2 regions of the Bacillus sp. NEB1478 genome follow, and region 2 is predicted to be linked to the other one. Evidence: a T-box and tRNA genes for the amino acid it is inferred to sense, from the RefSeq annotation. Region 2 holds a T-box; the other holds one or more tRNA genes.
The links. A T-box is a leader RNA that pairs with one kind of tRNA and senses whether it is charged. The one in region 2 lies ahead of proS (proline--tRNA ligase), so its partner is inferred to be a tRNA-Pro.
Positions count from the first base shown of each region.

Region 1: it encodes a tRNA-Pro, which carries the amino acid that the T-box ahead of proS (proline--tRNA ligase) is inferred to sense. The anticodon was not compared.

Region 1 is NZ_CP134049.1:3,681,639-3,698,020, forward strand. Features, by position in the region: gene tsaD (tRNA (adenosine(37)-N6)-threonylcarbamoyltransferase complex transferase subunit TsaD) at 401-1,417, opposite strand; gene rimI (ribosomal protein S18-alanine N-acetyltransferase) at 1,414-1,863, opposite strand; gene tsaB (tRNA (adenosine(37)-N6)-threonylcarbamoyltransferase complex dimerization subunit type 1 TsaB) at 1,873-2,568, opposite strand; partial or broken gene tsaE (tRNA (adenosine(37)-N6)-threonylcarbamoyltransferase complex ATPase subunit type 1 TsaE) at 2,510-3,020, opposite strand; gene thiL (thiamine-phosphate kinase) at 3,030-4,025, opposite strand; tRNA gene RGB74_RS18645 (tRNA-Asp) at 4,258-4,333, opposite strand; tRNA gene RGB74_RS18650 (tRNA-Met) at 4,445-4,521, opposite strand; gene RGB74_RS18655 (amino acid permease) at 4,792-6,171, opposite strand; gene RGB74_RS18660 (trans-sulfuration enzyme family protein) at 6,267-7,418, opposite strand; rRNA gene rrf (5S ribosomal RNA) at 8,142-8,257, opposite strand; rRNA gene RGB74_RS18670 (23S ribosomal RNA) at 8,450-11,386, opposite strand; rRNA gene RGB74_RS18675 (16S ribosomal RNA) at 11,656-13,205, opposite strand; tRNA gene RGB74_RS18680 (tRNA-Ile) at 13,383-13,459, opposite strand; tRNA gene RGB74_RS18685 (tRNA-Gly) at 13,469-13,542, opposite strand; tRNA gene RGB74_RS18690 (tRNA-Pro) at 13,551-13,627, opposite strand; tRNA gene RGB74_RS18695 (tRNA-Arg) at 13,633-13,709, opposite strand; tRNA gene RGB74_RS18700 (tRNA-Leu) at 13,746-13,831, opposite strand; tRNA gene RGB74_RS18705 (tRNA-Leu) at 13,882-13,965, opposite strand; tRNA gene RGB74_RS18710 (tRNA-Lys) at 13,976-14,051, opposite strand; tRNA gene RGB74_RS18715 (tRNA-Gln) at 14,097-14,171, opposite strand; tRNA gene RGB74_RS18720 (tRNA-Asp) at 14,190-14,265, opposite strand; tRNA gene RGB74_RS18725 (tRNA-Glu) at 14,295-14,369, opposite strand; tRNA gene RGB74_RS18730 (tRNA-Ser) at 14,373-14,463, opposite strand; tRNA gene RGB74_RS18735 (tRNA-Asn) at 14,467-14,541, opposite strand; gene RGB74_RS18740 (SprT family protein) at 14,719-15,177, opposite strand; gene cmpA (cortex morphogenetic protein CmpA) at 15,274-15,396, shown strand; gene RGB74_RS18750 (Tex family protein) at 15,433-16,382, opposite strand, start outside.
Region 2 is NZ_CP134049.1:2,563,523-2,579,904, forward strand. Features, by position in the region: gene RGB74_RS12670 (inorganic phosphate transporter) at 1-630, shown strand, start outside; gene RGB74_RS12675 (SMP-30/gluconolactonase/LRE family protein) at 667-1,545, opposite strand; gene RGB74_RS12680 (dicarboxylate/amino acid:cation symporter) at 1,696-2,949, opposite strand; gene proS (proline--tRNA ligase) at 3,110-4,540, opposite strand; T-box leader at 4,709-4,920, opposite strand; gene RGB74_RS12690 (LysM peptidoglycan-binding domain-containing protein) at 5,193-6,596, shown strand; gene RGB74_RS12695 (sugar phosphate isomerase/epimerase family protein) at 7,041-8,009, opposite strand; gene RGB74_RS12700 (Gfo/Idh/MocA family protein) at 8,006-9,067, opposite strand; gene RGB74_RS12705 (Gfo/Idh/MocA family protein) at 9,064-10,098, opposite strand; gene RGB74_RS12710 (ThuA domain-containing protein) at 10,355-11,077, opposite strand; gene RGB74_RS12715 (LacI family DNA-binding transcriptional regulator) at 11,163-12,176, opposite strand; gene RGB74_RS12720 (AI-2E family transporter) at 12,328-13,416, shown strand; gene RGB74_RS12725 (DUF1206 domain-containing protein) at 13,450-14,301, shown strand; gene RGB74_RS12730 (VOC family protein) at 14,339-14,770, opposite strand; gene RGB74_RS12735 (MFS transporter) at 14,786-16,027, opposite strand; gene clpP (ATP-dependent Clp endopeptidase proteolytic subunit ClpP) at 16,227-16,382, opposite strand, start outside.

The DNA.
Region 1 (16,382 bases), 1.1 Mb from region 2:
GTGCGGTAAGCTAACTTGGCGCTATGCACCTGATATGTCTCAACATGTACACTGATCCCATAGAAGTCTCTCACCTTGCACTTTCATCAATTTGTCAATGGATGCTCTCTACAAAAATGACTTAAAAGCACCAATCAGAACAGAGTCTTCCCGAAAAAACTTATCCACAGGATAAAATAGGTAAAATATATGTTTTATAGGTTTATCCACGTTATCCACAGAATACTGTGTATGACTGCTGTTAATTGTGTATAACCTTAAACCTTTATTTAATAAGCTTAAATTTAATTATCCCCATTATCCACAAAACTGTGCATAACTTTTCCACATATCAACCGTGGATAAAAATGATGAAATAAAAAAAGCTCCTTTCCTTTTTGGAAAAGAGCTTTATACTATCTTATTGTGCCTCTAAATCTAAGCCAGGTACTCCATTTAACGCCATATCCCCACGTGTACCTTTTTGATAAGCTACACTTCCTGCTGCTGCAATCATGGCAGCATTATCTGTGCATAAGTGCAGTGGTGGAATAACAAGGTCAAACTTTGTACCTTTAAAGCGATTCTCTAACTGCTGGCGCAATCCTTTGTTCGCCGCTACTCCCCCAGCAAGCAATACTTGTTTTACATCGTACTGTTCTGCCGCTCGGTATGTTTTTTCCACGAGTACGTCTACAACACTTGCCTGAAAGCTCGCTGCCAGATCTTCTGGTTTAATCACATGTCCTCGCTGCTCTGCGTTGTGTACCGTATTGATTACCGCTGACTTTAAACCGCTGAAACTAAAATCAAATGACTCGGGTTCCAACCAAGCACGGGGCAGATCAATGTTTGGCTCACCAACTTGTGCAAGCTTGTCGATATGAGGTCCGCCAGGGTATGGCATTTTCAATGTTCTTGCCACTTTATCATACGCTTCTCCTGCCGCATCGTCTCTTGTTTCCCCGATCACTTGAAAAGTCCCATGTTCCTTCATGATCACGAGCTCTGTATGACCGCCAGATACGATAAGAGACAATAAAGGAAACGTCATCTCTTTTACAAGCCGGTTTGCGTAAATATGACCTGCTATGTGATGTACAGGAACGAGAGGGAGACCGTTTGCAAATGCAAAGGCTTTAGCTGCATTTACTCCGATTAAGAGCGCTCCAACCAAACCAGGTCCTTCTGTTACAGCAACTGCCGTCAAATCAGCTGGTTCAAGATTTGCCTCGTTTAGAGCCTCTTCGATCACGATCGTAATTTGTTCAACATGATGACGGGATGCCACTTCCGGTACGACCCCGCCAAAGCGCTTATGACTCTCAATTTGTGATGCTACAACATTGGCTAACAGTTCATTGCCGTTTTTTACAATGGCTACTGCTGTCTCGTCACAACTTGTTTCTATCGCTAAAATGATTTCATCTTTTATCATAATTCCACCCACATGACTAACGCGTCTTCACCGTTATCACTGTAATAGTTTTTTCTGATGCCGCCAGCTTCAAATCCTAGCTTTTTATATAAATTTTGAGCAACATGATTACTTACTCTAGCTTCCAGGGTCATTGTTTGTGCACCGTGACTTTTTGCAAGCTTTATCGCTTCTTTCATTAGCTGCTCCCCTAGTTTTCTCCCTCGATAAGAAGGTAGGATAGCGATATTCGTCACATGTGCTTCATCCATCACAAGCCAGATCCCGCAATAGCCGATCGGCTGGAAGTGATCTTCAATGACCAGATAATAAGCAAACTGATTCTCTTCAATTTCTCTGTAAAATGCTTCTTTTGACCATGGAACAGTAAAAGAAGACTGCTCGATTCCAACGATGTCCTCAATATCCGTTACTTTTGCCAGTCTGAAAGTATATGCCTCTCCCACTATACGCACCTACTTCCCTTGCGACTTCAGCCAGTTTACTTCTGCTTCAGCCAGTTGAAGGTAGCTTGGTGTGAACGCATGAATATCTTCAGGTTCTTTCTCCATCCCGATGCGACCTAACTCGCCCGGTCTAGGGTTATGGTCAGAGACTTGTCCCAATACAGCCTGGCTGCCGAGAACTTCTACGATTGTTTCTTGATGAAGCGTAAGGTCGTTTCCTATAAAAAGAATCTTCTTCTCAAGCTTCTGCAGCTCTTCCAGCCAATCTTGCAAAAGAATGATGCAATCTTCCATAACCATTTGAAGCTGTCCATTGTCACTGTTTCCATAAAGTCCTGTAAATACTTGCGTTCGTCTCGCATCAAATAATGGAACTGTGTAACCGTCGAAATACTTTCCGTTCTGTGCTAGCACTTCAAGGCTTGAAACACCTATTAGCTCTTTTTTCAGCGTCCAGGCAAGTGTTTTGGCAATCGTCACACCAATACGGACACCTGTATAGGACCCAGGACCTTTTGCGACAACAATACGATCAAGTTCTGCTGGTTTTACTCCCGTTTCTTCCATAAGCTGCTCGATAGCTGGCATAACACGGATCGAATGATTCTTTTTTAAATTCGTAATGTATTCTCCAAGCACTTTTCCGTTATCTAATACGGCAATCCCCATAACAAGATTGGATGTATCTATTGCCAGTACTTTCATCACATAATCTCCTTAATCAGTTCTGTATATCTTTTTCCAATGGGTTTTAACTGAATTTCACGCTGCTGATCACCTTTATGTGACACCACAATCTCAAGTCTCTCATCAGGCAAATACTCTTCTATAAACTTGGCCCATTCTACAACACTTACCCCATCACCTGAAAAATACTCCTCAAAGCCTAAATCCTCATCAGAGTCTTCTAATCTGTAAACATCCATATGATAAAGCGGCAGACGGCCGGAATATTCCTTAATTATTGTAAAAGTAGGGGAATTAACGGTTCGGGTTATCCCTAATCCTTTTGCCAGCCCTTTCGTAAAAGTGGTCTTCCCTGCGCCTAAATCTCCCGCTAAGGTAAGAACATCACCTTTATGAAGTGCGTTACCAAGCTTCTCGGCAAAAGCCATTGTATTCTCTGCTGAATCAGTTTTTATCGTATAAACACTCATGCCTTCCCCTTACCTTTCCCTAAAATGATTAAATCCTTTTTTCGCAAGTAATTCATTTTGCTGATCGCGATTCAAATAGACTGCTGCTTTACCAGCTTTCATTACTTTTCCTATTTTATATATAGGCAGAGAGTGCTCAGCAAACTCTGATGAGATCTGGATAAAATCTTGATTTGCCATCGTTCCGACTAACACAAAATCTTCCCCGCCAAATAATTGATGATTTAGCCTCTCATCCTTTGAGTAACGTTTTAACACGGAACTTACAGGAAGTGTTTCTTCCTCAATATGTATCGTAACATTGCTTGCTTCAGCAATCTCATTTAATTCGCTGGCAATCCCATCACTCACATCATTTAAAGCAATTCGAAAACCGCTTTTCGCAAGTAATCTTCCCTGTTTAATATGAGGCTGCGGCATTTGATGCTGCAAAGTTAAGGTAGCCTCTTCTATATTAAATGTATGTTGACGTGTTTTATCAAGCAACAGCTGTAACCCTGCTGATGAATCGCCTGTTGCACCCGTTAAAAAGACAACATCATCAGGCTTTGCGTTTTTTCGATATAACTGTTTGCCTGTTTCTACTTTTCCAATAACAGTGACAGTTAATACTATAGGACCATTTGTAGAAACGGTATCTCCGCCGATCAGGTCTGTTTTAAATGTGTTCGCAAGTTGACCCATGCCTTCGTATATGGCAAGAAGCTCTTCTTCTGTCCAATCCTGAGAAATAGCAATCGATACTAAATAAAACTGAGGAATAGCTCCCATTGCTGCAATATCACTTAAATTGACTGCAAGTGCTTTATGACCAACTTGTCCCGGAGACATCGTGTCCCTTGTAAAATGAACACCTTCCACCATCGTATCAACGCAAACGACTTGATCCATATTTTCATCGACAGACCAAAGAGCAGCGTCATCTCCTATCCCCATCAGCAGTTCTTTTTGATGAGAATGAGCTGGTGTTATGCTTTTTATCCATTCGAATTCATCACGAAGCACTGGATTCACCTCACAAAATCAGCATTTGAATTTATCCGTTTCATATTAGTTGTATTTTATACTATCCACTTTAACGTATATCTTCATGTATGAACACCATGAGGATAACTTATGCCTGATCGTACAAAAAAGCCTTAGGATCATGTCGGACTCCTAAGGTTTCAGTAATATATTTAAGTTTAACTTACTTTTAGACATAAAAAAACACGAAACCTTGTTTCGTTTTTAAAAGTGGCGGACCCGACCGGGGTCGAACCGGCGATCTCCTGCGTGACAGGCAGGCATGTTAACCACTACACCACGGGTCCAGCAATTATGTAATTGATGTAGTTCATTAAATTTAAATTGGTTGCACTTTACAGCACCACAGATATTTCATGGTCGAGAAGGTTAATCGACGTTGTTCATGAAATTTAAATTGGTTGCGGGGACAGGATTTGAACCTGCGACCTTCGGGTTATGAGCCCGACGAGCTACCAGACTGCTCCACCCCGCGACGTTATAAAAGTATATGGACAATGTGTCCGTGTTTGTCGTCTCTTCCTCTGCAAGTAAATCTCAGAAGTTTATCCGTCGAGACAAGTCGTCGTTTAATGTGAAGTAACGCTCCTTGCTCCACCCTGCGACGTTATAAAAGTATTTCTTTTGTCCTGTTTTGCGTTTGTTTCTTTCGGACATTTATTAATATATCACGTTTATTATTATGATGCAAGTGTTAAATAAAAATAAGGCACTGAAAAAATTATTTTTTTCCAGCGCCTTAAAATTATGCAGCTTTCTTAGAGTTTTCAGGTCTCTTGTGGAAGCCTTTAGCGTAATAGATCGCTGTTAATAATGCTAGCCATAATGGCCCTACAATTAACGCGATTCTTGTGTCTGGGAAGTATGCCATGATCCCGACAACAAAGATAAGAATAGCAAGTGCAATATAAGATCCATAAGGGAAAAATGGCATTTTAAATTTCAATGCTTTCTTTTCCTCTGTACTTAAACTGTTACGGAATTTCATTTGAGACACAAGAATAACGCCCCATGTCCAAATCGCTCCGAATGTAGAGATACTTGTAACCCAAACGAAAACTTTTTCCGGTACTAAGTAGTTTAGAACTACACCTACTAAAAGTGCTGCAGCAGATACTAAAATCGCTACAGAAGGTACTCCCGTTTTTCCGATTTTACCAAATTTCGTCGGTGCTTGCTTTTGCTCCGCAAGGTTAAATAACATACGTCCTGTACTGAAAATACCGCTGTTACAGCTGGATAATGCGGCAGTTAATACAACAAAGTTAATAATTCCAGCAGCTTGTCCAACGCCCAGTTTTTCAAACGTTAGTACAAAAGGGCTTCCTTGTGTTCCGATTTGGTCCCAAGGATAAATAGACATGATTACAAATAATGCTCCTACATAAAACAATAAAATACGCCAAAACACAGTGTTTACTGCTTTTGCTATCGTTTTTTCTGGGTTCTTTACTTCCCCCGCTGTTACTCCGATCAGTTCTATACCTAAAAAGGCGAACATGACCATTTGCATCGACATTAGAATTCCTTTGATTCCATGTGGCGCAAATCCGCCATTCGACCAAAGGTTATGGATTCCAGTGGCTACTCCGCCGTTACCAAATCCAAAAATAATCATTCCTAAACCAGTAATAATCATAAGAACAATTGCAATAATTTTTATTAATGCGAACCAAAATTCAAACTCTCCATAAGCCTTAATAGCGATTAAGTTGACTCCTGCCATAATGACAAGCGCCGCTAATGCCCAGATCCATGTTGGAACATCTGGGTACCACACCTTCATATAAATACCGACAGCAGTGATTTCTGCCATACATGTAACGATCCATAAGAACCAATAATTCCATCCAGTTAAATAACCAGACAACGGCCCGATGTAATTTCTGGCATATCTACTAAAAGAACCGGCAACCGGCTGTTCAATTGCCATCTCTCCTAATGCTCTCATAATCATAAACATTACTGCTCCACCTAGAGCATACGCAAACAAAATTGCTGGCCCTGCCATCTCAATTGCAGATGCTGAACCTAAAAATAGGCCTACTCCAATTGCAGCCCCGAGAGACATCAATGTAATGTGTCTTTCCTCAAGCCCGCGGTGTAATTCCTCTTTCGGCTTCATTTCTCTGCCTCCCTTGTTGTAATTGATGAAGCGCTTTCAATAGCCTATTTTAACATAGTTCGACAATTTGTAACAATTCGTTTTTGTTACAAATTCTAATTAGAGGCAAGAGCTTTTTCAGCAGCATCTTTAAAGACTTTGCAAATGTCATTCTTGTCTTCGATTCCGACAGAAATCCGGATAACGTTTTTGTTTATACCCAATTTTTCACAAACATCCTCTGGCAATGACCGATGTGAAGTACCAAGTGGATAAGATACTGTAGTTTCAACTCCAGCAAGAGTCGGAACAATTTTCACCCAATCCAGGGATTTGAAAAATGTATGGACATCGCTATTATCGTCTAATTCAATCGTAACGATAGCACCGTTTCCTTTTTCACTCACATGCTCCGGATAATAAACCTTCTTGATGCCCTTCGTATCTTGAAGCTGATCAGCTAATGCTTGTGCATTGGAAACATGACGCTCCATTCGCAAACTCAGCGTTTTTAATCCTCTTGAAGCTAACCACGCATCGAACGGTCCTAAATTGCAGCCGAGATGACCCATTTTTGTTTTAGCTTTAGCAATTAATTCTTCACTGCCAACTACTGCTCCAGCGGTAACATCGCCATGTCCGTTAAGATATTTCGTAGCGCTGTGCACGACAATATCTATTCCTTGCGTATACGGTTGTAAAACAAAAGGTGTAGCAAATGTATTATCGATCATAGATGTAATTCCATGTTTCTTTGCTAATGCAGCAATTCCCTCGAGATCCTCCACACGTAAAAGAGGATTCGTCACAGATTCTGAATAAATTAGTTTTGTATTTGATCGGATCTGGTTTTCAACTTCATTCATGTCTTCAAAGGATACAAATGTAGATTCTATTCCAAAGGTCTTTAATTCCTCTGAAAGAAGTGTGTACGTACCGCCATACAGATCCTCACAAGCCACAATATGGTCACCGGCTTGTACTACAGCTAAAATACCGACCATGATCGCCGAAATTCCCGAAGATGTAACAACTCCAGCAGGTGCCTGTTCTAACTGTGCAACCCCTCTAGCAAAATCATCTTGGTTCGGGTTATTCATCCTTGTGTATAGATAGTCGTTCTTACCGCGAAAATAATCCTCTAAATCATCTAAGCTCGAAAAAGAAAAAGCAGAAGTCTGGTAGATCGGTTTTATTTTGCTTACAGACTTAACCCCGGAATGACCAGCTGCATGTACTGTTGAAGTATCGAAATGAACATCTTTCATTAAAATGACCTCCCCATTATTTTTAATACCTAGTGTAGCATAAAAACGTACGAAGTCTTATTGATATGTTTTGAAGTTTGCTCACAACTTTAGGAGTGCGATGGAATACTGTCGAAAATTCGATAAAAAGGCACCTAACGTGGAATTATGGAATTTAACGTTGGTATAAAGTGATTTTCCTGGGTTTCACCTGCAATGACTATGGCAGAGAATGGGTGAGTGAATTTGATGCGAGTTTGATGTGAATTTTGTTGAATCATGTCGGTTCGTGGTTAAATCAAAATTAACGTGGATATAATGGGTTTTTTCGTGGATATGTAGCCTTTGACCGTGGAATTATTGGCGATTACCGTGGAATTATGGAGTGGCGGGCGCTTTTAGGGGTTTGTGAAGAGGTGTTATTATAAGGTTGGAAGATGGAAGGGTCCATCTTCTTCATTTTTAATCTTATTTTTAACGTTTTTTAGCTTTTTTGACCGAAATCTCACTTATAGATAATAAAAAGAAGATGGATCTTCATCCATCTTCTTCCTTTTTGTTCGCTTTTTGGCTCAATAATCCCACAATTAGCTCTGACAATCTCACCCTTTTTGAATGCCATCCCACACTTTTTGGCTCGAATCCTACAGTTTTTCTTGCAATAGTCACGAATCGACATCTGCGAATTCGATCCGAGGCTTTTCAAAACAAAAGAAGATGGATTTTCATCCATCTTCCTCATTTGCTCAGCGACGTCCTACTCTAACAGGGGGAGACCCCCAACTACCATCGGCGCTGAAGAGCTTAACTTCCGTGTTCGGTATGGGAACGGGTGTGGCCTCTTCGCCATCATCACTGAACCTAAGTTTTTTGATAAGCGTCGAATCTCTTCGTCAGTTTCGTTCTTCCGGTACTCACGTATGTGTAATACGCTCCGTTCCTTCAAAACTTCACTTCCTCGACCTTCTCGCTTCTGAAAAAACTACTTTTATTAAGTTGAGAGTATGTTCTCTCAAAACTAGATACGACGTTTCCAAACGTTATGCTTTTTTAAGGATAAGCCCTCGACCGATTAGTATCTGTCAGCTCCACGTGTCGCCACGCTTCCACACCAGACCTATCAACCTCATCATCTCTAAGGGGTCTTACTCACTTGACGTGATGGGAAATCTCATCTTGAGGGGGGCTTCATGCTTAGATGCTTTCAGCACTTATCCCGTCCACACGTAGCTACCCAGCTATGCCCCTGGCGGAACAACTGGTACACCAGCGGTGTGTCCATCCCGGTCCTCTCGTACTAAGGACAGCTCCTCTCAAATTTCCTGCGCCCGCGACGGATAGGGACCGAACTGTCTCACGACGTTCTGAACCCAGCTCGCGTACCGCTTTAATGGGCGAACAGCCCAACCCTTGGGACCTACTTCAGCCCCAGGATGCGATGAGCCGACATCGAGGTGCCAAACCTCCCCGTCGATGTGGACTCTTGGGGGAGATAAGCCTGTTATCCCCAGGGTAGCTTTTATCCGTTGAGCGATGGCCCTTCCATGCGGAACCACCGGATCACTAAGCCCGACTTTCGTCCCTGCTCGACTTGTAGGTCTCGCAGTCAAGCTCCCTTGTGCCTTTACACTCTGCGAATGATTTCCAACCATTCTGAGGGAACCTTTGGGCGCCTCCGTTACTGTTTAGGAGGCGACCGCCCCAGTCAAACTGCCCACCTGACACTGTCTCTGAACCGGATCACGGTTCTAGGTTAGAATTTCAATACAGCCAGGGTAGTATCCCACCGACGCCTCCACCGAAGCTGGCGCTCCGGCTTCTCAGGCTCCTACCTATCCTGTACAAGCTGTACCAAAATCCAATATCAAGTTGCAGTAAAGCTCCATGGGGTCTTTCCGTCCTGTCGCGGGTAACCTGCATCTTCACAGGTACTATAATTTCACCGGGTCTCTCGTTGAGACAGTATCCAAGTCGTTACACCTTTCGTGCGGGTCGGAACTTACCCGACAAGGAATTTCGCTACCTTAGGACCGTTATAGTTACGGCCGCCGTTTACTGGGGCTTCAATTCAGAGCTTCTCCTAAAAGGATAACCCCTCCTCTTAACCTTCCAGCACCGGGCAGGTGTCAGCCCCTATACTTCACCTTGCGGTTTCGCAGAGACCTGTGTTTTTGCTAAACAGTCGCTTGGATCTATTCACTGCGGCTCTCTCGGGCGATAAACCCTATCAGAGCACCCCTTCTCCCGAAGTTACGGGGTCATTTTGCCGAGTTCCTTAACGAGAGTTCTCCCGATCATCTTAGGATTCTCTCCTCGCCTACCTGTGTCGGTTTGCGGTACGGGCACATCTTTCCTCACTAGAGGCTTTTCTTGGCAGTGTAGGATCAGGGACTTCGGTACTAAATTTCCCTCGCCATCACAGCTCAGCCTTCACGTTGGACGGATTTGCCTATCCAACAGCCTAACTGCTTAGACGCACTATTCCATCAGTGCGCTCACCCTACCTTACTGCGTCCCCCCATCGTTCAAACGGAAAGGAAGTGGTACAGGAATATCAACCTGTTATCCATCGCCTACGCTTTTCAGCCTCGGCTTAGGCCCCGACTAACCCTGAGCGGACGAGCCTTCCTCAGGAAACCTTAGGCTTTCGATGGACAAGATTCTCACTTGTCTTTCGCTACTCATACCGGCATTCTCACTTCAAAGCGCTCCACCAGTCCTTCCGGTCTGACTTCGCTGCACTTCGAACGCTCCCCTACCCCTGTACCATACGGTACAAGCCATAGCTTCGGTGATACGTTTAGCCCCGTTACATTTTCGGCGCAGAGTCACTCGACCAGTGAGCTATTACGCACTCTTTAAATGGTGGCTGCTTCTAAGCCAACATCCTGGTTGTCTGGGCAACTCCACATCCTTTGCCACTTAACGTATACTTTGGGACCTTAGCTGATGGTCTGGGCTGTTTCCCTTTTGACTACGGATCTTATCACTCGCAGTCTGACTCCCGCGGATAATTCTCTGGCATTCGGAGTTTGACTGAATTCGGTAACCCTGTGGGGGCCCCTAGTCCAATCAGTGCTCTACCTCCAGGAATCTTGCCGCGAGGCTAGCCCTAAAGCTATTTCGGGGAGAACCAGCTATCTCCGTGTTCGATTGGCATTTCACCCCTACCCACACCTCATCCCCGCACTTTTCAACGTGCGTGGGTTCGGGCCTCCATTCAGTGTTACCTGAACTTCACCCTGGACATGGGTAGATCACACGGTTTCGGGTCTACGACCACGTACTATGTCGCCCTATTCAGACTCGCTTTCGCTGCGGCTCCGTCTATTCAACTTAACCTTGCACGGGATCGTAACTCGCCGGTTCATTCTACAAAAGGCACGCCGTCACCCGTTAATGGGCTCCGACTACTTGTAGGCACACGGTTTCAGGATCTATTTCACTCCCCTTCCGGGGTGCTTTTCACCTTTCCCTCACGGTACTGGTTCACTATCGGTCACTAGGGAGTATTTAGCCTTGGGAGATGGTCCTCCCGGATTCCGACGGGGTTTCACGTGTCCCGCCGTACTCAGGATCCACTCTGGAGGGAACGAAGTTTCAGCTACAGGGCTGTTACCTTCTTCGGCTGGCCTTTCCAGACCACTTCACCTACCTCGTTCCTTTGTAACTCCGTATAGAGTGTCCTACAACCCCAGAGGGCAAGCCCTCTGGTTTGGGCTGATTCCGTTTCGCTCGCCGCTACTCAGGAAATCGCATTTGCTTTCTCTTCCTCCGGGTACTTAGATGTTTCAGTTCCCCGGGTCTGCCTTCTCATACCCTATGTATTCAGATATGGATACCACCCCATTACGGATGGTGGGTTCCCCCATTCGGAAATCCCCGGATCAATGCTTACTTACAGCTCCCCGAGGCATATCGGTGTTCGTCCCGTCCTTCTTCGGCTCCTAGTGCCAAGGCATCCACCGTGCGCCCTTTCTAGCTTAACCTTATAACTTACGATCAACTTCGAATTTCTTCGTTTCTCGTAACTTAACTTAAAAAGTTATTGCTTGGCGCAGATAAATAATATATATCTGCCTTGCATATTGTTTGGATGTCGATATCTAGTTTTCAAAGAACATAGTTAAAATAACCTTTCCGATCTTTAAGAACGAAAAAATGTTATTTAGTTGAGAGTTTTGAGTTCTCTCAAAACTGAACAAAAGAAGAATAGGCGTACTTACGAAACAGACTAGCTGTCTCATAATCTCCATAGAAAGGAGGTGATCCAGCCGCACCTTCCGATACGGCTACCTTGTTACGACTTCACCCCAATCATCTGTCCCACCTTCGGCGGCTGGCTCCCAAAAGGGTTACCCCACCGACTTCGGGTGTTACAAACTCTCGTGGTGTGACGGGCGGTGTGTACAAGGCCCGGGAACGTATTCACCGCGGCATGCTGATCCGCGATTACTAGCAATTCCGGCTTCATGTAGGCGAGTTGCAGCCTACAATCCGAACTGAGAGTGGCTTTTTGGGATTGGCTTGGCCTCGCGGCTTCGCAACCCTTTGTACCACCCATTGTAGCACGTGTGTAGCCCAGGTCATAAGGGGCATGATGATTTGACGTCATCCCCACCTTCCTCCGGTTTGTCACCGGCAGTCACCTTAGAGTGCCCAACTGAATGCTGGCAACTAAGGTCAAGGGTTGCGCTCGTTGCGGGACTTAACCCAACATCTCACGACACGAGCTGACGACAACCATGCACCACCTGTCACTCTGTCCCCCGAAGGGGAAAGCTCTATCTCTAGAGTGGTCAGAGGATGTCAAGACCTGGTAAGGTTCTTCGCGTTGCTTCGAATTAAACCACATGCTCCACTGCTTGTGCGGGCCCCCGTCAATTCCTTTGAGTTTCAACCTTGCGGTCGTACTCCCCAGGCGGAGTGCTTAATGTGTTAACTTCAGCACTGAGGGTGGAACCCCCCAACACCTAGCACTCATCGTTTACGGCGTGGACTACCAGGGTATCTAATCCTGTTTGCTCCCCACGCTTTCGCGCCTCAGCGTCAGTTACAGGCCAAAAAGCCGCCTTCGCCACTGGTGTTCCTCCACATCTCTACGCATTTCACCGCTACACGTGGAATTCCACTTTTCTCTCCTGCACTCAAGTCTCCCAGTTTCCAATGACCCTCCACGGTTGAGCCGTGGGCTTTCACATCAGACTTAAGAGACCGCCTGCGCGCGCTTTACGCCCAATAATTCCGGATAACGCTTGCCACCTACGTATTACCGCGGCTGCTGGCACGTAGTTAGCCGTGGCTTTCTGGTTAGGTACCGTCAAGGTACGAGCAGTTACTCTCGTACTTGTTCTTCTCTAACAACAGAGCTTTACGACCCGAAGGCCTTCATCGCTCACGCGGCGTTGCTCGGTCAGGCTTTCGCCCATTGCCGAAGATTCCCTACTGCTGCCTCCCGTAGGAGTCTGGGCCGTGTCTCAGTCCCAGTGTGGCCGATCACCCTCTCAGGTCGGCTACGCATCGTCGCCTTGGTGAGCCGTTACCTCACCAACTAGCTAATGCGCCGCGGGCTCATCTGTAAGTGTCAGCCGAAACCGACTTTCAAAAAAGAAACATGCGTTTCTTCTTATTATCCGGTATTAGCCCCGGTTTCCCGGAGTTATCCCCGTCTTACAGGCAGATTACCCACGTGTTACTCACCCGTCCGCCGCTAAATCAGAGGAGCAAGCTCCTCTTCATTCGCTCGACTTGCATGTATTAGGCACGCCGCCAGCGTTCATCCTGAGCCAGGATCAAACTCTCCATAAAAGTGTTTGTCTTGCTCGTTTTTAAAACTGACGGAATTAATTTAATTCCTTACCTATTTCTTTTGTTCAGTTTTCAAAGAACTTGTTTTGCTTGTCTTTTCTCGAGACAGCTTTATCATCTTACCGAATCGAAGTTATAAAGTCAAGCGTTTTTTAAAAATCTTTTTTTATAAGATTATGGTGGGCCTAAATGGACTCGAACCATCGACCTCACGCTTATCAGGCGTGCGCTCTAACCAGCTGAGCTATAGGCCCGTTAAAAAATGGAGCGGGTGATGAGAATCGAACTCACGACCAGAGCTTGGAAGGCTCTTGTTTTACCATTAAACTACACCCGCATAAAGAATGGTCGGGAAGACAGGATTTGAACCTGCGACCCCCTGGTCCCAAACCAGGTGCTCTACCAAGCTGAGCCACTTCCCGTAATATGGCGCGCCCTGAGAGATTCGAACTCCCGACCTTTTGATTCGTAGTCAAACACTCTATCCAGCTGAGCTAAGGGCGCCTATTATTAATTGCATTATATGTTGTTGTGATAAGTTGGTGCGGTCGAGAGGACTCGAACCTCCACGGGGTTTCCCCCACTAGCCCCTCAAGCTAGCGCGTCTGCCATTCCGCCACGACCGCGCGGCTAGATGCCAGCGCATGAGCACTGCAACTTATAAGTTAAAAAAGTATGGTGCGGGTGAAGGGACTCGAACCCCCACGTCAAAGACACTAGATCCTAAGTCTAGCGCGTCTGCCAATTCCGCCACACCCGCGTTAAAAATATGGTGAGCCATGAAGGATTCGAACCTTCGACCCTCTGATTAAAAGTCAGATGCTCTACCAACTGAGCTAATGGCTCTCACTAAAAACTTTCGGTTAAACAATCATCTTGAAAAGAAAAAAATGGCTGGGCTAGATGGATTCGAACCATCGCATGACGGAGTCAAAGTCCGTTGCCTTACCGCTTGGCTATAGCCCAATGCCTATTTCATAAAAGTGGCGGACCCGACCGGGGTCGAACCGGCGATCTCCTGCGTGACAGGCAGGCATGTTAACCACTACACCACGAGTCCACTTTATATAAAGGTTATTAAATTCTTAATGGTGACCCGTACGGGATTCGAACCCGTGTTACCGCCGTGAAAGGGCGGTGTCTTAACCGCTTGACCAACGGGCCACATGGCAGAGAAGAAGGGATTCGAACCCTCGCACCGCGTTAGCGATCTACACCCTTAGCAGGGGCGCCCCTTGAGCCACTTGGGTACTTCTCTGTATGGCTCCACAGGTAGGACTCGAACCTACGACCGATCGGTTAACAGCCGATAGCTCTACCACTGAGCTACTGTGGAATGTCTTTTAAGGACAATTAATATCATAATTGTTTTAGGTTTAAATGTCAACCTCATTTAGAAGGTTTTTTCTAAGTTGTACTGTGCTGTAAACACCTTCTGTAAAAGGTTATGTATGTGTCATGTCTTACAGCGACTTTATTAAATTACCACATACCTATCTTTGAAGTCAACACCCTATTTTGAAGAAACCTGTTTCAATTTTCCACGGCACTTCCCGCATACATATCTTTTTGTATCAATTAGCCGCTTTCTTTTATAGGACTGCATACAGTCTTTGCATATATAGTGATATTTATAACTCTCCGTCCTCCTCTTTCCTGGAACCGATTGGCAGAAACGTGATCCCCCGACTTTTTTTAACAACACTTTAAAATCAGCGTCAGCATGCTTATAACCTCTTTTTTCAATATGAAGATGGTAATGGCAAAGTTCATGCTTTATAACGCCGATCAATTCTTCCATCCCAAACTCTGCATAAAGGTGCGGATTTAATTCGATATTATGGGATTTTAAAAGGTAACGACCGCCTGTTGTGCGCAGTCTTTTATTAAAAGTTGCCTCATGCCGGAACGGTTTATTGAAGTATTCCGCTGAGAGGCTTTCCGTTAATTTCTGCAGTTCTAGATCAGTCATATTTATACTCCTTACTTTTTCAAGGTTCACACTAACAAGCACCCCAACATAGACTAATACACATATAACGGTTGGGAAGTTCAAGGAGGTCATTTAATGCCTACATGGTTCAAAAGACAGCTCCGCCGCGCATATTACCAGAAAGATCGCTACCAAATCCGTTTATTAAATCAGTGCTGGTTCTTTTATAATCGAAAGCACTCCTCCAGTGAAGAATAATCTGCTGGAGAAGCGCTTTTTTTCATGTATGCTTTTTTATCCCTTTTTAGGAGCTATCATTGTTAATGCAATTCTTTGTTTGGCTACATCGACCGAGTCTACCCAAACGGTTACAACTTGACCGACACTTACAACATCCATTGGATTTTTTACAAAACGGTTTGTCAATTTTGAAATATGGACAAGCCCATCCTGTTTGACTCCAATATCTACAAAGGCCCCAAAGTCTACCACATTTCGAACAGTCCCTTGCAGTTCCATCCCTGCTGATAGATCTTCCATTTTAAGTACATCTGTTTTTAGAACAGGTCCTGAAAAATTATCACGAGGGTCACGGCCAGGTTTTGTTAGTCCATCGATGATGTCTTTTAATGTTGGCACGCCTATATCCAGTTTAGCAGAAGTTTCTTCAAGTGAAATCGTCTTTAATATCTCAGCAAGTGCTTCTGTCCCGATATCTTTTGTTGTAAAACCTAATTCTTTCAATAAAGAAATCGTTCCTGTATAGCTTTCCGGATGGATGCCTGTTTGATCCAATGGCTGATCGCCTTCCATAACGCGCAAAAATCCGATACATTGTTCATAAGTTTTCGCACCTAGGCGTGGAATCTTCTTCAGTTCTTTTCGGTTCTGGAATTTACCGACTTCATTTCTTTTTACGATAATGTTTTGAGCTACTGTTTTAGATAATCCCGAAACATATTGAAGCAGTGAGGATGATGCTGTATTTACATTTACACCGACTTGGTTAACCGCTGTTTCAACAACAAATGAGATTTCTTCACCCAAACGCTTTTGAGAAACATCGTGCTGATATTGTCCAACACCAATTGATTTTGGATCGATTTTCACGAGTTCTGCTAAAGGATCCTGAAGTCTGCGGGCGATAGAAACTGCACTTCTTTCCTCTACTTGCAGATCCGGGAACTCTTCGCGAGCTACAGTCGATGCTGAATATACACTTGCTCCCGCTTCATTTACAATGA
Region 2 (16,382 bases):
GGATTTGACTCGCTGCATTACTCAGGTTTCATTAAAATTATCGAAGGCTTGCTTATCTCGCCTGTTTTAGCATTTGCCGTTGGTTTTGTTTTCTATTTAATTATCAAATCAATTTTCAAAAATGCTAATTTATCAAAAACTAACAATGGATTCCGCAAAGTACAAATTGTAACGGCGGCGTTCCAAGCTTATTCTCACGGAACGAACGACGCACAAAAAGCTATGGGGATCATTACAATGGCTCTAATTGCAAATGGTTATACAGACAGCACAGATATTCAGACTTGGGTTCAAATTTCATGTGCGATTGCAATGGGACTTGGAACTTCAATTGGCGGATGGAAAATCATTAAAACAGTCGGCGGTAAAATCATGAAAATCCGTCCTGTAAATGGAGTAGCCGCTGATTTAACTGGGGCATCTGTTATCTTGGGAGCATCTGCTCTTGGTATTCCAGTAAGTACAACACACGTTATTACCTCTTCCATATTAGGGGTAGGTTCTTCTCATAGACTTAGAGGCGTTAAATGGGGAACGGCAAAAACGATGATTATTACTTGGTTCATCACACTTCCGATCTCTGCTACATTAGCTGGATTAATTTATTTCGCGCTAAACTTAATTTTCTAATAAGAAAAAGCCAGGAACTGGAGTCCTGGCTTTTTACTATCCTTCAAAATAATAATTACAGCTGCCTATACATTCCATTTTTACTCTAAATACGCCGCCTGCATGAGGGTATTTGACTAATTCTTCATCATTCGTACCTGTTCTGGCAGTTGTAATGTATAACTCATCAAGACTTTCACCGCCAAACGTACATGATGTCACATTTTTTGCTGGAACACAGATTTCGTCTATTTGTTCCCCTGTTTCAGGATTCCAGCGGGAAACTCTCGCACCGCCCCAATGAGCAATCCACAGCATTCCATCTTCATCAATCGTCATGCCATCCGGGTTGCCGACTCCCTGCGGAAAAGCAATAACATCTTCTGGATTCGTAATATTTCCTGTTTCGTTATCGTATTGATATCTTGTTACCTTTCTTGTAGGTGTATCAATCAAATACATATATCGATGATCGGGTGACCAAGCGATACCGTTAGAAATCGTTAACTGACTGACTTTTTTCTCAACTGTTAGATCAGTATGTAAACAATAAAGAGACCCTTTCTCCTTTTCTTCATTCAGACTCATCGTACCTGCCCAAAAGCGGCCTTTAGGATCTACCTTTCCATCATTAAAGCGATTACCAAGCATATGACCTTCAGGATCAACAATTTGTTCTAGTGAATATGTTTTCAGATTTAAAGAGTAGAAACCCTTTTCCATAGCAAGAATCAAACCGCCCGATTTTCTAAGAACTGCAGCTCCTACTAGCTGATCAAGCTGGATTTCTTTGTTGTCATTCGTGTTCGGATTATGAATGCATACTTTTTTATTCTGAATATCAACCCAGTAAAGCAGCTGATTTTCACGATCCCAGCATGGTCCCTCCCCAAGTGTAGCTTTTGCATCAACGACAAGTTGAATTTCTTTTTTCATAAAAATAACACCTCAATTCTAGTATTCGCTGCTTATCATTTCCCTCGTTTAATAAAATGAATGCATGATGAGAAGAAAACTTGGCTCTTTTGTGAAAAGAAGAAACCCACCGTCTGTATTTCTGACGCTGGGCACCCTCAGGTAATTTTTTTATGCTCCCATTTTCTCTTGTTTGGAAGACGTTTTGTTCGTTAGCCAATTCTTTCCTTCGACAAGTCGTGCTGTCATCATGCTGGCTACGTTATCTCCAGTAGCATTTAACAGTGTTGCTGGAGGATCAATGATCGCAGAAATAGCTGCTATGATTGGAAGAGCTTCAACAGGAAATCCAAATAAAGAGAGAATAAGCATCTCTGCAATTAGACCTCCTTGAGGGATCGCACCCATTACCATACCAACGAGCAGTGCAATCGCACCTACTAAAAGGTACGTGTTAAAACCTGAAAAATCCATTCCAAAAATACCAAACAAGAAGGTAATCTTCAATACTCCGCCGATAACGGAGCCATCCTTATGAAGAGTTGCACCAAGCGGAATGGTCGTTTCACTAATATCATAGGGAACCCCCATCTTTTTGGATGCTTCTAAGTTTACAGGAATGCTCGCCGCAGAACTGCACGTTGCTAGACTTGTAACAGATGGTGAGACCATGTTTTTCCAAAACGTGCGGATTCCGAGTTTCCCGTGTGCCATCCACGCATAAAGTGTAAAGAATCCAAAGAAATAAACGATCGAAAATGGATAATAAAACATAACTGCTCTAAAATAAGAACCTAATAAAGTTGGACCAAACTCACCTACTAGCGCTGCAAAATAAGCGCCAAGTCCAATTGGTGCATAATACATAACGTATTTAACCATCTGCAAAGTGACGGCACTTCCAGCGGTTAGAAAACCAGCAAGCGGCTTTCCTTTTTCACCTACTGCCGAAGTTGCGAGTCCAAGCAATACTGAGAAAAGAATGAGTGCCAACATGTTAGCACGGCTTAGCAGATCCACAAAATCGGGAACTGTTACTGTGCTGACGAGCTGTTCTCCAATTGATACTTTCTCACTTGCAGCATCAGGCTTAACAAGGTCAATCTTTACACCGTCAGCTGGCGGGAAAAATTTAATTGCTGCCATACTGACAACAGCTGCCACAACTCCAGTAAATAAAAAGACCTTCATCATAGAACTGATAATCTTGCCAAATCGCTTTGCGCCTGCCATATTAGCGACACTCGACGAGATGGAGAAGAAAACAAGGGGTACAACGATCATGAACATTACATTTAAAAATAAGTCCCCGAACGGTTTAAGTACAGTAGCCTTCTCTCCCATGACAGAGCCTATTACACTTCCGATTGCGATGGAAATGAGCAGGATGATAGGCGAGCGATAGGCTTTCCATGTGTTTTTCATAATAATACTCTCCCTTAATAATTTCATTGTTACTTTATATATTTTAAACGTAAAAAATTATTTTCATAGAGGTACTTTGAAAAATAGGAGAAAGGAGAGGGGGACAGACCCGGGTCTGTCCCCCTCTCCTTTTTTTCACTTTTGGGTTCTTTTGTTACTTTTAGTAAGCTTTTGCCCAATAGACTAAGTGCTTTGCCTCTTTCTCGCAGCAAACGCATTGATCAGACAGCTTTTGTTGGACAAACGGCATACATCTGGAAGTTGCCCCTGTTTCATCTTTTATAAAGTCCTCACACACTTGGTCACCGCACCACATGGCTTTAATAAAACCTGTATTTTCTTGAAGTGTTTCTTTAAATTCATCATACGTTTTTGCAATCGATGTTTTTTCTTCTCTATGTTTCAGCGCTTTTTCGTATAGGTTTTTCTGAATATCTGTCAGCAGCTTTTGCACTTGAGATTCTAAGTCACTCACAGACAAGGTTTGTTTTTCGCCGGTGTCTCTTCGAACGAGGATAACCTGTTTTTGCTCGATATCTCTTGGTCCCACTTCCAATCGGAGAGGTATTCCTTTCATTTCATACTCATTAAACTTCCAGCCTGGCTTTTTGTCACTTGCATCGATTTTGGTACGAATACTTCCTGAGAGTTGTTCTTTTAGTTTGTACGCATAATCGAGCACGCCTTCTTTATGCTGTGCAATTGGTATGATCATCAATTGAGTTGGTGCAATTTTTGGCGGTACTACAAGCCCTCTGTTATCACCATGAACCATGATCATGGCACCGATAATCCTCGTCGTAAAGCCCCAAGATGTTTGCTGCACGGTCTGCAGCTTACCTTCTCTGTTTGTAAAATCGATACCAAATGCCTTTGCAAATCCATCCCCTAGATGGTGAGAAGTACCTGACTGCAATGCTTTTCCATCATGCATCAAACTTTCGATCGTGTACGTATACTTTGCTCCAGCAAATTTTTCTTTTTCCGTTTTTTGTCCTTTGATCACTGGCAGCGCTAAATATTCTTCACAAAGCTCTGCGTATACATTAAGCATACGCACCGTTTCGTCGTGTGCATCCTCATCCGTTTCGTGGCACGTATGACCTTCTTGCCAAAGGAACTCAAGAGTTCGAAGGAATGGCCGTGTTGTCTTTTCCCATCTCACAACGTTTGACCACTGATTGTAAAGCTTTGGCAGGTCACGATAGGAGTGAATAATGTTTTTAAAATGCTCAGCAAAAAGGACTTCAGAGGTTGGCCGAACACAGAGGCGTTCAGTTAGCTTTTCTTCTCCGCCATGTGTTACCCATGCCACTTCTGGTGCAAATCCTTCGATGTGATCCTTCTCTTTTTGGAGAAGACTCTCTGGAATAAAAAGCGGCATATAAACATTCTCATGCCCTGTTTTTTTAATTGCTTGATCAAGCTGCTGCTGGATGTTCTCCCAAATGGCGTATCCGTATGGCCGCAAAATCATGGAGCCGCGTACACTCGAATAGTCGATCAGCTCAGCCTTTGTAACAACATCGGTATACCATTGGGCAAAATCATCTTCCATACTTGTTACATCTTTTACAAATTCCTTCGTCATCTTCTAGCACCTCACAGTTTTTGATAAAGAAAACTTAGCTGACGCCTATCCTTATCCGTCAGCCTTAACTGCACTTATACTTTAAACCTTAACTTGTCACTGCGATGCTAATCACCGTGGAAACAAGCTATGCACTCCTAAAGTGTAAATAAAAAAGCCCTGCTCATCATTAGGGACCAAAATTTGGCGGTACCACCCTAATTCAAAGCAAAGCTTTACACTCTTTCATGATAACGGTTTTGAACCGCTGTTATCTTCTCGTTGATCAGATACAGAACTCAAAGGCAGGTTCGATTGGCAGTCAGTAGGAACTTTTCAGCATTTAGCTCCCTCTCTGGAAAAGACAAACACAACGTACTAATCCTCATCCATGTTTCGATTGTTGTTTTTGAAAATTATATAGAGTTTGGCATGATCTGTCAATTATTGATTTTGATAAGCTTCGAATCTCTTCGTCATCTTTGTTCTTACGGTACTCACGTATATACGCTCCAATCCTCAGAACTTTGCTTCCTCGACCTTCTCGCTTCTGAAAAATCAATTTAATTTTTGAAAATTTCAAGGTGGGGACAGACCCGGGTCTGTCCCCCTCCTACTCTCATATAATCTGCTTTTTTTAATATATTAGTTACAGGGAAAAGGAGGCGTTTGTATGTACATTCATGTCGTTCAAGGCGGTGACTCACTTTGGAAGATTTCACAGCGGTATGGGGTAGGTATCAATTCTATCGTCAAAACGAACGGACTTGAAAATCAAAATATTTTAGTAGTTGGTCAGGCTCTTGTTATTCCAAACGACTTTCCTATATACACCATACAATCCGGTGATACACTGAGTAATATTGCAGCGCGTTATGGCACTACTGTTACCAGTTTAATTGGCTGGAACAATATTCCCTTAGCCTCTGTTATTTATGTTGGCCAGGTGATTGATATTCCCATACATGTTGTAAAACAAGGTGAATCATTGTATACCATTGCGAATCGGTACGGAGAAACGGTAAAGGCTATTCAAACAGAAAATAAAATCACAAATCCAAACTTGATCTATCTTGGAACTAGACTTTCAATTCCTTACAATCGACCGGTAAAAGAAGTGAACGCGTATATTACAAACTTTGGAGCTGTAAATCAGGCGGAAGTAAGAAATGTTGGATCTTTCTTAACGTATATTACGCCTTTCAGTTATTCGATAACAAAGACTGGTGAGCTTATTTCTCTACAAGATGAAGGAGTCATATCAGCCGCAAGAATAAATAGAGTTGCGCCGATTATGGGTGTAGCTAACATTGAGAACGAAGCATTCAATTCAGAATTAATAAAAACGGTTCTCGATAGTGAGAGTTTACAAGAAACGCTGTTAACAAACATTTTAAACACGATGCAGACTAAAGGCTTTAGAGGCGTAAACTTTGATTTTGAGTACGTTTATCCAGAGAATAAAGAAGACTACAACAACTTTTTAAAACGCGCTGTTGCAAAATTCAAACCTTTGGGCTATTCCGTCTCTACCGCAGTTGCTCCTAAATATAAAGAAGATCAGCCCGGTTTACTGTATGAAGCACACGATTACAAAGCACATGGAGAAATTGTTGATTTTGTCGTCGTAATGACATATGAATGGGGATGGGCAGGGGGACGTGCAATGGCGATTGCTCCACTGGATGAAGTAAGAAAAGTACTGGATTATACAGTAACAGTCATCCCTCGTGAAAAAATAATGATGGGAGTTCCGACATATGGACGTGATTGGACATTGCCTTTTGTTCAAGGAACATTCGCTAGAACACTGAGCCCTGTAGCCGCTGTCAATCTCGCCGCACAAATGAAAGTAAATATCGAGTTTGACGAAGGCGATGCCTCACCTTGGTTCAAATACACAGACTCGCAAGGTAAAGTGCACGAAGTTTGGTTTGAGGACGCGAGAAGTATGAAAGCAAAATATGAAACTGCCAAAGAATACGGGTTGCGCGGAGTAAGCTTCTGGGTGCTCGGCATACCATTCCCCCAGAATTGGCCTGTGATACGGGATCAGATGAGAGTGAGGAAGATCTGATAATAGATTTGAATATATTTTCTATATATACATTGAAGTTGTCCTCAAGTAGATGTCTAATTTTGTCGGATGATGTCATCTCGGGGATATATCGCCATTTTCCGTTGAATTATTGTAAAAATCCGTTGAATTATAGAGCTTTCTCGTGAGATTATTGCAGAAATTCGTTAGATTATTTTATTTGGAGATCACCGTTCACTATCTTCAGACCTTAACTTGCTATTTTATTTTCCCTTCATTACATAAATGGTCTTTATTTATGAAATGTTGATCAGTTTTGATTCAAAACTGTCCCTTATTTAAATAAAATCAGTGCATTGATGAAAAAAAGCCTGCAATCCAACTTAATCTGGATCGCAGGCTTTCTTAATAAAGGGGTGTGCACCCCACAAATACAAATCTGGTGATTTGTATTTTTAGGGGGTCAGACCCCCTCCTTTTGTACTAGACCCACCACATCTCTGTAGGCTGTTCGGCGATTAAAATAGACTGAAGGTTCTTCACCGCTCGAGTGAACCCTTCTTCGATCGACATGATAGGATCTTCATGTTCGATGCTTACCACATAGTCATAACCGTATGTACGCAGCGCACTCATCATGTCAGACCAATCTTGAACAGAGTGGCCGCATCCAACAGAACGGAAGCTCCATGCACGTTTCTGTACAGCGCCGTATGGCTGCATGTCCGTTAGACCGTACATGTTGATGTTGTCTTGATCCAAGTATGTGTCCTTCGCATGGAAATGATGGATCGCTCCAGCTTTTCCAAGGATTTTTATAGCAGCTACTGGATCGATGCCTTGCCACCAAAGATGAGAAGGATCTAAGTTAGCACCGATTGCGTCACACGTTTCCTCACGCAGTTTTAGCAAAGTATGCGGTGTGTGTACTAAGAAACCGCCGTGCAGTTCTAAGCCGATCTTCACACAATGATCTTTTGCAAACTGTCCCCATTTGCGCCAGTACGGGATCAGTTTCTCTTCCCATTGCCACTTCAGTACATCGCTGTATTCGTTCGGCCAAGGTGACACTGGCCAGTTCGGATACTTCGCACTCTCGGAATCACCTGGTACACCTGAGAAACAGTTTACGACAGGAATTTTCATCAGACTTGCCAGCTCCACAGTTTTTACAAACGTATCATGTGATTCTTTAGCAAATGCCTCATCAGGAGAAATCGGGTTTCCGTGACAGCTGAACGCTGAAATCGTCAGGCCGCGCTTTTCCACTTCATGCAGGTAAGAAGCTCGCTTTTCTTCGCTTTCCAGTAATTCGTCTAGTGGGCAGTGAGCGTTTCCAGGATAGTTTCCAGTCCCGATCTCAACCGCTTGAACCCCAGCTTCTTTTACGTAATCAAGCATTTCTGTAAATGTTTTTTGCGAAAAAAGAACTGTAAATACACCTAATTTCATGCTTTTGTCACTCCTTTTTCATTCTGAAGCTGAATGCTTTTACCCATCAAACTGCTTGCGTAAATGCCTTCGATAATACGCGAAGTATTCATCGCCTCTTCAGCTTTTACTAAAGGTTCAGCTTGCCCTAAACAGCTTTCCACAAAGTTCAGTGCTTGTGGGATACCCGGATTGTCATCACCTGAGATCCAATCCGCTTTTGTCGTTGTCATCATGCCATTTTCCGCTTTATTCACTGCGAAAGGAAATACGTTAAGTCCGCCTCGGTCGCCAGAGATGCTCAACAGCTCGGCATCAGCAGGAATGTTTGCTGCCCACGACGTTTCAAACAAAACAGTCGCGCCATTTCCTAAACGGATATATGAAGTAACATGATCATCCACTTCAAACGTTTCAGCATCAAATGAACCCCATTGGTTCACTTGCTCAGCTTCACGGCTTATTGTGTTATACGTTTGGCCGGAAACTTCAACCACCTTTGGATTTCCTAACAGCCAAAGCGTCAAATCCAGCAAGTGGCAGCCATAATCTATTAAACTTCCTCCGCCTTGAAGTTCTTTGTTTGTAAAAACTCCCCAGCCTGGTACCTTACGTCTTCTTAAAGCTTGTACACGAACTACTAGCGGATTGCCCACTTCTCCCGCTTCCATCACCCGTTTAGCAGCTTGAGATTCTTTCATAAAACGGTAATGATAAGCAATGGAAAGCACTTTTCCTGATCGTTTTTCAGCTTCGACCATCTCAGCACACTCTTCTACTGTCATAGCCATCGGTTTTTCACAAAGCACGTGCTTACCTGCATCTAATGCGGCAACTGTGATCTCTTTATGAAACTTGTTCGGGGTACAAATGACAACCGCATCAACGTGGTCCCACATATCATGAAACGTCGTAAAATAGTTCGGTACGTGAAATTTTTCCGCGACACTTTTTGCCACTTCTACATTAACATCACTGATTGCTGTTATTTCAGCTTTGTCTCCAAGTTGTTGAAATGCCGGGATATGACGGCCTTGTGCAATGCCGCCAGCCCCGATTATGCCGATTCTTAACTTCATGCGTGAACACCCGTTTTTACTTTTTCGATGGTCTTCTTTTCGTTTGATTCAAGTGCCGCTAAAATAACAGCCAGTGAACGTTTTCCTTCTTCACCGGTGATTAACGGTGCACTGCCTGATTCGATCGATTCAACAAAATGATCGACAACCTGGGAGTTTGATTGATTTTCATTCGTTTGAATTGCACCAAGCTCATAGCGGACAACAGATCCGTTTGTATACTGTGCTACAAGCGAGTATTTCGGATCATCTTCTAAACGAAGAATACCTTTTTCCCCATAAATGATGGTTGAGTTGTCTTCTTTCGCTGTGTATGACCAGCTAGCTGCCAGTGTACCGATGATTCCGTTTTCCGTTTTCAGCACACATACTGCCGTGTCGTCTACAGAAGCAAAATCTTTTGCACTCGTTTCAATGAATGAACCTACTTCAACGATTTCTTCACCAAGGATGTAACGCATGAGGTCTGTTTTATGAACGCCGAGGTCGCCCATCGCACCGATAAAAGCTTCATCCTTTTTAAAGAACCAGCTGTTCTTGCCATCAACGCTCCACCCTTCAGGTCCAGGGTGGCCAAAAGCTGTACGGAAGCTGTAAATCTTGCCAAGCTCACCGCTCTCAATGATTTCACGAGCTTTTTGGTGAGCTGGAACAAAACGCTGGTTGTGGCCGATCATAAGTGTCTTGCCGCTTTTTTCTGCTGCATCAATCATCTCTTCAGCTTCGGTTAATGAAGTTGCCATCGGCTTCTCACATAAAACATGCTTGCCTGCTTTTAATGCAGCTACAGAAATAGGAGCATGCAAATAGTTCGGCGTACAAACGCTAACCGCTTCCACTTCTTCAAACGCAAGTAGTTCGTTGTAGTCCGTGAAAATCTTTCCACCGTATTTTACATTGGCAGCTTCGGCACGTTCTTTTACAACATCACAGACCGCAACGATTTCTACTTCATGATTGTTTGCATATTCCGGTAAGTGGCGGTGCTGAGCGATGCTTCCACATCCGATGATCCCAACTTTTATTGTCATAATTAGTTCCTCCTCATAATCTTGGTTAATATTTTATTGGACTGTTTTTTTAGAGATTGTTGTTTTAACAGGCTTTTAACACAATTAGATGAAAAGTTGATTGGAGTGCAAGGCGCGAGACTCCTTTGGGAGCAGAGACAGGTGAGACACAACCGGCGCAAAGCGCAAGGTGGCTCACCGCACGCCCCTCGGAAAGTGAGCATCCTGGAACGGAAATCAACCTCACCTTTTTGGGTTAATGTACAAAAACATCCTTTTATTTTGCTGCAATTGCTTCTAGCGGCTTAGCATTGCCGTAAACAGGTGCTGCACTTCCAGATGGAGCTAAGAATGACACTGCGTTCGTGATTACTTTTTGAACGTCTTTGTTGTGATAAGTCGGGTATGTTTCATGTCCCGGACGGAAGTAAAAAATCTTTCCTTTTCCGCGGTTATATGCACAACCGCTGCGGAACACTTCTCCGCCTTCAAACCAGCTGACAAAAACCAAATCGTCTGGAGTTGGAATATCAAAATGCTCACCATACATCTCTTCTTTTTCAAGTTCGATGTATTCACCAAGACCTGTTGCAACAGGATGGCTCGGATTCACAATCCAGATGCGTTCTTTCTCATCCGCTTCACGCCACTTAAGATCACATGATGTTCCCATCAGCTTTTTGAAGATTTTAGAAAAATGTCCTGAGTGGAGAACGAGCAGTCCCATACCTTCTAAAACACGCTGATGTACTTTATTTACAATCTCATCATTTACTTCGTCATGTGCAAGATGTCCCCACCAAACTAATACGTCTGTACTGTTAAGAACTTCATCTGTCAATCCATGCTGAGCGTCATCTAATGTAGCAGTTCTTACATCGTGGCCGGCATTCTCTAGAAATTCCGCAATCGCTCCATGAATTCCTTTTGGATAAATTTCTCTTACTGTCGGGTTCTTTTGCTCATGGCGGTTTTCGTTCCATACTGTTACTTTAATCATCTGATATCCTCCTAAAATTGTAAGCGTTTTACGTAAACGTTTACGTTATTTACAAATAAAAATGAAGCGGACGTTATGATCAGTTTTACTTTGTACGTAAATCACTGACAGACTGCCTCTCTACGATCGTAAATGGCATGAAACGACTTTCTGCTTCTTTTTCTTTACCTTTAATCAATTTCACTAAAATTTCTCCTGCTGATTGTCCCATCTCTTTTAACGGTTGTGAGACTGTTGTCAGCGCTGGATAACACATCTCTGCGATCTTTAAATTATCATATCCGATAATCGACAATTCTTCGGGCACCCGAATACCTAACTGATGTGCAGCTGCCATTGCACCTATTGCCATTTCATCACTTGCTGCAAATAGAGCAGTCATATGCTGCAATTTTTCAAGCAGCAATGGCAGTGATTCTTTCCCGTTTTGAAAACGGTAGCCTTCATTTGAAGTCATATGCTGATCCGAAAAATCCAGTCCATGTTTCTCTAGTGCATCTTGAAATCCTTTCATCCTTGGAACTCCAGCGATTGGGTCGTCAAAACTTCCTCCGATCATACCGATCTGCTTGTGACCTTTTTGAATTAAATATTCCGTTGCACGAAAAGCTCCTTCATAATCGTTCACTCGGACAAATGGCAGGTCGAACTGTGAGCCGGTCGATACTAGAACAACAGGCACTTGCATTTCCTGAAAGATTTTATAGTATTCTTCCTTCACATTTTCGCTGGCAAAAATAACGCCGTCTACTCTTTTTTCCTGAAGCAGCCGCAGATATTTAACCGTACGCTTTCCGCTTGATGTGGTGTTGCACACGATAACACTGAATCCTCCGTCATGCGCGGCATTCTCTACACCTTCTAACACCTCGGATGAAAGCATACCCGACACTTCCGGAAACAAGACCCCGATCGTCTGAGTCCTTTTGTTGATCAGTCCCCTAGCGATCGCATTTGGCTGATAGCCCAGTGCTTCAATGGCTTCTTGCACTTTCTTTTTCGTGTCTTCGGTATAGCCTGGCAATCCGTTTACGATGCGGGAAACCGTTGCAATTGAAACATTTGCATATTTGGCTACATCTTTAATGGTTGGATTCAAAACATCAACCTGCTTTCTAGTTACGTAAACGTTTACATTTACACTTTCAATCTATCAGCGCTAACAAGAAAAGTCAATTACAAATTAATTAAAAAAGATTACTAATCAAAAAAAAGGGAAAAGACTAGTATTATGAAATGGAGGTCCTTCGATGTGGTATCAGCATTCATTTTTTAAATATGCAGCCGGAGCAGTACTTTTGCTCACTATTCTATTTTTATTGGGAAAAATCGATTATCTCTTAGACTTCCTTTATCTTGTCATTTCAAGCGTGTTTTTTCCGTTATTTATCGCTGGCATTTTGTATTATTTACTGCGGCCGTTGATCCGCCGCCTCATTCGGCATAAAGTACCAAAGCTGCTCGCGATTTCAATTGTTTTTCTCATCTTGATTATGGCAATTTCCGGACTTTCAACAGTGGCAGTACCCGTAATAAGCGATCAGATGTCAAATATCACAAATGATTTCCCGAAAAAAATCGGAGAAGCTACTGAAAAGACTGGAACAATGATAACCGGAAAAAACAAATCGTTTATCGATAGTACAAAAGTGACGAAGATCGCCACAAAAAGGCTTGAAAAATTTACAAGTTCTATTTCTAAAGATGTCATTTCACTCATCACCACTCTGACGAACATAGCGCTTGTCTTACTTGTCGTCCCTTTTATTCTGTTCTACTTGTTAATGGACGATCACAAATTCTTCAATTATTTTTTGCGGCTTGCTCCAAAGCACCATGAACACGATATCTCAGCGATTTTAAGAGATATTGATTCTACTTTATCTTCTTACATAAAGGGGCAGCTGCTCGTTGCTCTCTTTGTAGGTATTTTCATGTATCTCGGCTACTTGTTAATCGGACTTAAGTTCGCATTAGTTCTCGCTCTTTTTGCTGTGGTGACGAATGTTATCCCATTTTTAGGTCCTTTTATCGGGGTTTTCCCTGCACTGCTGGTGGGGCTCATTCAAGATCCTTTCATGGCAATAAAAGTTGCTCTTGTCACATTAGTCGTTCAGCAAGTGGAAGGAAATATCCTATCACCTCAAATTATGGGGAAACAGCTTCGAATACATCCTCTTACCATTATTTTAGTCGTTTTGATGGCTGGAGCTGCGTTTGGTTTTATCGGACTATTACTCGCTATTCCAACTTATGCTGTAACAAAAACGATCATCAGCAATCTTTACCGAATCTATCTATTATACAATCCGCCCGAGACGAGAAGTGATTTACTATAAAGGATAATGATAAAAAGGAGAAGCGATCTCACCGTGAAACAGCCTTTTGTAAAAGAATTAACTTTAAAGGATAAAATAAACAATAAATTAAAACCTTACAGACCATGGGTACATCGCTTTGCCCGAATCGGGTACCTGTCAAAAGGTATTGTTTATGTAGTAATTGGGATACTTTCCTTGCTTATGTCGATTGGCAAACACCCGAATGAAGCAAGTTCACAAGGTGCTCTTTATACGATTGCAAAACAGCCATTCGGACCTGTTTTATTAATAATACTGGCAGTCGGTTTAAGTGCTTATGCCTTTTGGCAGCTCGTTAAAGTTGTTTTTGACCCGGAATGCTCGAATCATCATTGGAAAAGGTGGTTTAACAGACTTGGCTACTTGATCATCGCAGGCATTTATACCGCTTTGTGCGTCAGTGCACTTCGCATTTTGTTCCGTGCCAGAGCAGAGTCCTCTGATAAAAAGTACCAAGTGCTATCGGCAAAAATGCTTGCGCAGCCGTTCGGACAAACCCTTATTGCACTTGCCGGCTTGATCATTGGGATTATAGGAATTGTATTTTTAGTACGGGCAATATCGTTCAAATTCAAAAAAAATCTGAAGAAGAATGAAATGAACAAGGAAGAATGGAAATGGAGCGGATATATCGGTACGTTTGGGATTGGCGCCCGCGGTATCGTGTTCATGATTATCGCATTTTTCCTTATTAGAACAGCTTGGCAGGCTGACCCAGGGGAAACAAAAGGGTTGGACGGAGCCCTCGCTGAACTCCTCACAAAGCCATTTGGTCCGATATTATTGGCCATCGTTTCTCTTGGATTCATGGCATATGGTGTATTCATGTTTGCAAGTGCCAGATACAGGCGATTGAAAAACTAAAACCCTTGTCTCGTAAATGAGCAAGGGTTTCTTCTAATTAAAAACTTATCATGGCACCCCGTTCATCAAAAACAGAATCAGGATTCCAGGCAACTTCCCAAAGATTGTTTTCCGGATCAGCGAAATAAGCGATCCTTCCTCCCCAAAAAGCGTTATATGGTTCTTTTAATATTTTCCCATTTGCCATTTTAATGTGTTCCACTATTGCATCTACCTGATCTGGCTTATCGACATTAATTGCAAGCGATATATTTTTATAAGCCGTTGGTGAAGAAGTTATCTCAATGCCTGCATCTCGTGTTAGGTCTTCGATAGGATACAACGAAAGCAACACACCCACTGTCTTAAAAACAGCATACTTATCGGAACTAATCGGTGTCTCTTCCCATCCTAGTTTTTGATAAAAAGAACGTAATACTGGTAAGTTGAAAGCTCCAATCGTTATTAAGCTTACTCTTGCTGGAACCATCTTTCCTTCCTCCTTTTATTTATCATCCATCGACCATTCTGCAAGCTTTTTGTCAGTTGGCAGCATAACGGTTAATAATCCGAGCAACGGTAAGAAACTGACGAGCAGCATTGTGTGCGAAATACTTGTAATGTCAGCAATTTTCCCAAGCACGACTGAACCGAGAGCTCCCATACCAAAAGCGAGTCCGACAATCAAACCGGAAACCATCCCGATTCTCCCCGGTACAAGTTCTTGTGCGTACACAACGGTTACCGAGAAGCTAGTGTTAAGGATAAAACCGATTACGAAAAATAATGGGAAGATTGCCCATAGCCCGACATGCGGCAATAGAAGTGCAAGTGGCGCAGTTCCGATCATCGACCAGAAGATCATGTTCCTTTTTCCTAATCTGTCTGAGATCGGTCCGCCGAAAAAGGTTCCCAGCACACCAGCGGCCATAAAGACGAAAATGTACACTTGCGCCTGGCGGATGGTCAGTCCGTAATCATGAATCAAGTAAAATTGATAATAGTTGCCGATTCCTGAAAAATACCAAGAACGGGCAAAGACTAAGAAAACGAGCAATCCCATGGCGGCTATGACTTGATTTTTGCGCTTCTTATTAATCGCCTTCTTCTCCCCGGTTTGCTTTTTCACACGCGGAAAATGAACAAGCTGTTTTGAGTACCAGCCCGAAACGAAAAACAATACAAAAATAGCTATTGCCGCAAAAGATGTAAACCATACAGCTCCAAACTGACCAAGTGGAACAAAAACTAGAGCAGTCATAATAGGAGCTAGAGACGATCCTGAGTTGCCTCCTACTTGATAAATGGACTGTGCTAAGCCTCGCCGATTCCCAGCTGCCATATAGGCGACACGTGAACCTTCAGGATGAAAGACTGCAGAGCCAAGTCCGATTCCAATAACGGAAATGATAATCAGATAAAAGGAATCCGCATACGCGATTCCTAGCATTCCTATTAAACTAGCCATCATACCAAACGGCAGCAAGTAAGGAGACGTAGTCTTATCGGTGTACCACCCGACAACCGGCTGCATGATAGATGAAGTGATATTAAGCGTGAACGCAATCCATCCTAGCTGTGTGAAAGTGAGCCCCATCGACTTCTCCAGAATGGGGAATATAGCAGGAATAACAGCCTGCATAGAGTCATTAAGCATATGTACAAAACTAATAGCAAAAAGGATAGCGTAAATGGTTTTTTGTTCAGAAGATCCTGGTATTGCTGGTTTGCTAGTCGATACAGCCATGCTGCATTCCTTCTTTCTCTTTTTCATCTCTTAAAAACCTGAAACTATTTATCTACAAATAGTACCATATCAAGATGGGAATTTTCTAAAAATTAGGCTGGGAAATAAATTGTAGGGGGTCTGACCCCATTTCCCAACGTAAATAGCCAGCCCGGTTTCTTGCCGGGCTGGCTTCATTTTCAACTTTAATTACATACAATTAAATCTTATCGATGACTTTGTCGATGATTCCGTATTTTAATGCTTGTTCTGCAGACATGAAGTAATCGCGATCTGTATCTTTTTCTACTTTTTCGATCGGCTGGCCAGAGCGGTCTGAGATAATTTTATTCAATAGTTCGCGTGTTTGGAGAAT